2 regions of the Nicoliella lavandulae genome follow, and region 1 is predicted to be linked to the other one. Evidence: predicted binding sites of a transcription regulator. Region 1 holds the regulator's gene; the other holds the start of a gene.
The links. Region 1 encodes Rex, which represses fermentation and respiration genes when NADH is low (regulators of the CRP and FNR family bind a similar motif). Its sites were predicted from a motif close to TTGTGAANTANTTCACAA; they were not measured.
Positions count from the first base shown of each region.

Region 2: R4146_RS02355 (zinc-dependent alcohol dehydrogenase family protein) is a predicted target of Rex. The motif match lies at 1,071-1,088, and genes of this name have one in related genera.

Region 1 covers NZ_JAWMWH010000001.1:763,194-766,410, reverse strand. Annotated here, with positions in the region: gene groL (chaperonin GroEL) at 1-1,008, opposite strand, end outside; gene groES (co-chaperone GroES) at 1,066-1,350, opposite strand; gene R4146_RS03540 (redox-sensing transcriptional repressor Rex) at 1,499-2,131, opposite strand; gene R4146_RS03535 (ABC transporter ATP-binding protein) at 2,302-3,217, shown strand, end outside.
Region 2 covers NZ_JAWMWH010000001.1:506,389-509,605, reverse strand. Annotated here, with positions in the region: gene R4146_RS02365 (fluoride efflux transporter FluC) at 167-517, opposite strand; gene R4146_RS02360 (fluoride efflux transporter FluC) at 517-897, opposite strand; gene R4146_RS02355 (zinc-dependent alcohol dehydrogenase family protein) at 1,356-2,366, shown strand; gene R4146_RS02350 (VOC family protein) at 2,388-2,777, shown strand; gene R4146_RS02345 (GH25 family lysozyme) at 2,879-3,217, opposite strand, start outside.

The sequences.
Region 1 (3,217 bases):
GTCACCAGAACCTTGCACAATGGTAGTGCTGTCCTTAGTAACATTAACCTTAGAAGATTGACCTAATTGATCTAACTTAGCATCCTTCAAGTTCAAACCTAAGTCGTCAGTGATTACAGTTGCCCCAGTTAAGGTTGCAATATCTTGTAATTGTTCCTTCCGACGGTCACCAAATCCAGGTGCCTTAACGGCAACAACGTTGAATGTTCCACGCATCTTGTTCAATACTAAGGTTGGAAGTGCTTCACCACCAATATCATCAGCAATGATCAATAGGGAACGACCTTGTTCAACTACTGATTGTAATAATGGTAAAATATCTTGAATGTTGTTGATCTTCTTGTCAGTAACTAAGATGTATGGGTTATCTAAGTTAGCTTCCATCTTATCGTTATCAGTTACCATGTATTGTGACATGTAACCACGATCAAATTGCATTCCTTCAACAACATCTAAGCTAGTATCAACCCCACGGGAGTCTTCAATGGTAATGACCCCATCGTTACCAACCTTTTCCATTGCATCAGCAATCAATGAACCAACTTGCTTGTTAGCAGAAGAAATGGAAGCAATTTGAGCAATATCATTCTTGTCTTTAACTTCGTGAGACATCTTGTGTAATGCTTCAACAGCGACCTTAGTAGCCTTTTCAATCCCACGACGAACGCCAACTGGATTAGCACCAGCAGTAACGTTCTTCATTCCTTCGTTAATGATTGCTTGAGTTAAAACCGTGGCAGTCGTAGTCCCATCACCGGCAATGTCATTAGTCTTTGATGCAACTTCGGCTACTAACTTAGCACCCATGTTTTCAAAATGATCTGGTAATTCAATTGCCTTAGCAATTGTTACCCCATCATTTGTAATGTTAGGAGTACCTGCTCCTTCTTCTAGCACAACGTTACGACCCTTAGGTCCTAAGGTTGTCTTAACTGTATTAGCTAACTTATCAACACCGTTAAGTAATGATCTTCTAGCATCTTCTGAAAATTTAACTTCCTTAGCCATCAAATATCACCTCATAAATTATATTTTTGTTTTTTAATAAATCATTTTAATTTTAAATTAGTCAACAATTGCTACTAAATCTTTTTCATGTAAAACTAAGTAGGATTGTCCATCGTAGTCAACGGAAGTCCCAGAATACTTATCAAAAAGAACTGTATCACCCTTTTCAACAGCTGGAGCAACTTTTTCTCCATTATCTAGAACCCGGCCGGCACCAACTGCAACGACCTTTCCAGTTTGTGGCTTTTCCTTCGCATTATTAGCTAATACGATTCCACCAACTGTCTTTTCCTTTGCTTCTTCTACTTCAACGATCACACGATCACCTAATGGCTTTAACACATTAATCCCTCCAATTAAGTTTACATTTAATTATAATTAGCACTTAGACATACTCAGTGCTAATCTATAAGTTTAATATATCGACTTTTAGAATGAATTGCAAACATTTTGATTCAAAAAAAGGATCTCCAAATTTAATTGGAAATCCCTATTTGATATAGTGTTCAATAAAATAGATCAGTGTTTGCAATTCATTCGTTAAATCAACGTTTTGGACGGTTACGTTATCAGGAATTGATAGGCGGACCTGGGTAAAGTTTAAGATTCCCTCTGCGCCACCTTTAATAGCATTATCACAGACTTCTTGGGCAACCTTAGACGGCACTGTTAAAATAACCACCTTAATTTGTTGATCCCTTAATTGTTGGACCAATTCATCATATGAATAAACCGGCACACCATTTTGAATGGTATTAATCATGCGTTCCTTAGTATCAAACGCTGCTGAAATTCGGACATTACTATCACGATGAAAATTGAAATTAAGTAAGGCCTGGCCAAAATTACCAACCCCCACCAATGCAACGTTAGTTAGACGGTCTTCATTTAAAATCCGTTTAAAAAAGTCTAGTAGGTTTTCAACATCATATCCATACCCACGTTTACCTAGCGCGCCAAAGTAAGAAAAATCTCTTCTGATCGTAGCGGAGTCAACTTGAATGGCGTCCGCAAATTTGTTGGAAGAAATTCGTTCAACGTTAGAATCATGTAATATTGTTAAATAGCGATAATAAATCGGTAACCGTTTTGCAGTTGCGCGCGGAATTTTGTTCTCTGCCATAAGTTTTCCTCCCGGCAATTTCGTTCATTAAAAAAACATTTACAAATCATTCTATCACAAAAATAAACTTTGTGAAATATTAATCAATTATATCGGTTTCATAAATTTCATATTATCTTTAAATTATGATAAAATTATCCGTAAACTACAATAAACAAAGGGGTGAGGACTTGCAAATTTTACAAATTAATAACGTCACCAAAAGATTCGACGGTGTGCCAATTTTCACAAATGTGAATATGAACATTGAAAACCATGCGCGCATCGGATTGGTGGGTCGTAATGGAGCCGGAAAATCAACATTAGTTAAAATGATTATTGGCGAAGAATCTGTTGACGGTGGCCAAATTACTGCCAAAAACGGCTTAACCATCGGTTATCTATCCCAAAATACCGGTCTACATTCAGACCGCAATGTTTGGGATGAAATGCTCAGTGTCTTTGCAGAACTAATCAAGACTGAACACAAAATGCACGCATTAGAATCACAAATGAGTGATCCTAACGTTAATCAAAACCCAGCCCAATTAGCCGAAGTAACTAAATCATATGACACCATTCAAGCTAGTTTCACCGCTAATCACGGTTATACTTATAAAGCCGAAATTCGGGCCGTCCTCAATGGATTTGGATTTGATGAATCATTTTATGATCAACCCGTTAATTCACTATCTGGAGGTCAACAAACGCAATTAGCACTAGCTAAATTGCTGTTAGAAAAGCGTGATTTATTAATCTTAGATGAACCGACCAACCACTTAGACGTGGAAACCATCACGTGGTTGGAAGGCTATGTGCAAAACTATCCAGGGACGCTTTTAATCATCTCCCATGACCGGTATTTTATGGATAAATTAGTTAATGAAATTTACGATTTAGACAATGGGACCCTTACTTACTATAAGGGGGACTATTCTAGTTTCGTAAAACAAAAACAAGCCCGATTTGCAGAACGGATGCATGCTTATGAAAAGCAACAAGCCGAAATTAAAAAGATGAAGGAATTTATCGATAAGAACATCGTACGAGCATCAACAACTAATCGGGCTCAAGCCCGCCGTAAGCAACTGGAAAAAATGCAAAAAA
Region 2 (3,217 bases), 260 kb from region 1:
CTATATATTGTGTTAGTCGACAAAAACCATTATACATTTGTCTTTTTTTAGGTCAATGAATCATCGTGCACAATAAAAATAGTTAAAAATCATCAAACCATTATCATCACTAAATAAAATGCACAAAAAAAGACTGAAAAAAATTTTTTTCAGTCTTTTTTGCTTTTTATAATGCCATCCCCACAAGCGCTGCCGCAATCCCCAAAATCGAAGTTCCAAAGAAATACAGCATTGAAAGTGAATAACTCCTAAATTGGAGTCGAACGGTTTCATTCATGTATGTTGAAAATGTGGTGTAACCACCCATCACTCCACTACCAATCAAATATGATAACGAGGCAGTGGGTAGATGACCGGCCAGTAATCCTAGGATAAATGCTCCTGAAACATTGATCACTACCGTTGCTAATGGAAAATCTTTCCACCCCCACTTATTACCAATTAATTCAATGAGTGCATAACGAAAAACCGCACCGAGTGAGGCCGCTAAACCGACAATTATAATTTTGGTTAGCATTATTTTTCACCCACCTTTGCATTAACATAATCAGCTAATTTAATTCCAATCAATGCGAATATATATCCAACAAGTAAACTAATTAAAAGATACCAAAATGAATTAATTAGTGAAGACTTGAACAGATTAATAAAATCAACTGTAAACGTTGAAAAAGTGGTAAAGCTACCAATCAGACCAACACTAATGCCACTTAATAGATCAGCGGAAATGTTAAATAATAGCGGTAAAATGCCAACTAAGAAGGCTAATAAGAAAGTCCCAATTAAATTAATTGCAATAATCATTGCGAAATGGTCGTTTCCAGATAGTATGGTCAACCACTCACGAATGGCACCACCAATGAATCCAAATCCAATAATATACATTAATCTACGCACGCGAATCATCCTTCCCTTTCATAACCAATTTAATCGTACCATAAATTATAAATTAGCTAATTAAGTTAATAAATTCACAAATTAAATAAAATTTAATGATTTTTATTTAATATTCATGCAACCGGTTGCATTTTGCATATTTAATAAAAAAGCTAGAATTAAGCTATTAATGATTGTGAAATGATTAACTATCCAGTGCATTAAATCAACGTTTCCCCTTGCTTACCAAGTGTTAAACTAATGTGATTTTATTCGTTTATTGATTAATTTATCGTTATATTTAGATAAAATAGCAGTTGATTATTTAACAATAATCATTAGTATTATAAGTGTAATCAAATGAGACCAATAATAAATGTTTGGAATCAAATGATTATTTCATATAAAATAGTTATTGAAAGCTAGGTCATCTGTCCTAGTTAAAAAATTTATTATATTCACAAAGGAGATATTTACTCATGAAAGCATTAGTATTAACTGGTACTAAACAAATGGAAATCCAAGATTTGGAAACTCCAACTCCAAAGCCTGATGAAGTTTTAGTTAAGACTGCATACGCAGGTATTTGTGGTACTGACGACGCATTATACAACGGTCTTCCAGGTTCAGCAGATGCTGTTCCTCCTATCGTTTTAGGTCACGAAAACTCAGGTGTAGTTGCAGCTGTTGGTGCTAACGTTACCCAATTCAAGAAGGGTGATCGTGTTGCTGTTGACCCTAACATCTACTACCCTAAGGACAAGTACTTCCGTGTTGACCGTCCACAACTTGCTGAAGACTTATCAGCTGTTGGTGTTACTCGTAATGGTGGTTTGGAAGACTACTTCACTGCTCCAGAATCAGTTGTATACCACGTTCCAGCTAACCTTTCATTAAAGGCTGCTTGTTCAACTGAACCTGTTTCATGTGGTGTTCACGGTATCCGTCGTCTTAGCTTACAACCACATTACAAGGCTCTTGTTATGGGTGATGGTTACATGGGTCTTCTATTCGTTGAATTATTAAAGGCTTACGGTGTTCAACACGTTGACTTAACTGGTCGTCACGATGACAAGTTAGCTGAAGAACAAAAGCTTACTGGTGCTGATCACGTAATCAACACTGAAACTGGTAAGATTGACGAAGAATACGACATCGTTATCGAAGCTGTTGGTCGCCCAGAAACTCAAGAACAAGCAATCGAAGTTGCTGGTAAGGGTGGTCAAATCTTAATGTTCGGTGTTGGTCGTCCAGATCAAACTTTCACTGTTAACACTTATGCCGTATTCCAAAAGGAATTAGACATCAAGGGTTCATTCATTAACCCATACGCATTTGATGACTCTCTTGCATTAATGGCAAGTGGTAAGATTGATGTTGAACCACTTATCAAGAACGTTCTTTCACTTGACCAAGTTGTTGGTAAGCTTGATGGTTCAGACAAGCGTCCTGGTAAGTCAGTTGTTGAACTTGACGGTAGCTTAAAATAATTATCTGCGGAGGCATATAAAATGGCTTTAAATGATTACTTTACTGGACTCCAACACATTGGAATCCCATCAAAAGACTTAGACAAAACAATCGCTTTTTACAAGAAGTTAGGTTTTGAACAAGCTGGATTATTCCATAACGGCGAAAACCGTTGTGCTTTCATGAAATACAATGACTTAGTAATTGAAACTTGGGAAGGTGACCCCGTTACAATGAAGAACGGTGCCATCAACCACTTCTCAATGAACTGTACTGATGTTGAAAAAGCTTTCGAAGCTGCTAAGGCTGAAGGTTTCGACATGGTTAATGATGAAATCCAATCAATACCTTCATTCTGGGACAACGGTATTCGGTTCTTTAACATCTTAGGACCAAACCATGAAACTATCGAATTCTGTCAAATTCTATAATTTCAATCAAAAATAACCGGCATGGTAAACATGCCGGTTATTTTTTTGCATTAAAATCATAAAAAAGGAGTTGCTCTGCATACAGAGCAACTCCTTTTAAGTTATTTAACTGCTTTAATGTAGTTTTTATTAGCAGTGAAGTGCGTCCCATTATTACTAATTGCGATCGTCTTAGTTCCTTGTTGTTTGAACGATAAGACCTTTAGGACTTGACCCTTCTTGTAATGTTTAAGACGGTGATTAACGCTGTTATAAACGTAAATTCCATTCTTAGCAGTGACCTTCACCCGCTTAATCTTCTTTGATGAATAGTATAAGCTCTTATTAATCTTTGGCTTCATCACTTTAATGGTAGTGACCTTTTGCTTCTTAGTAGCCTTCTTTGAAACATCATTTTTCTTGGCAGTACTAGAGCCAAGATTGTCACTACTATCACTGAA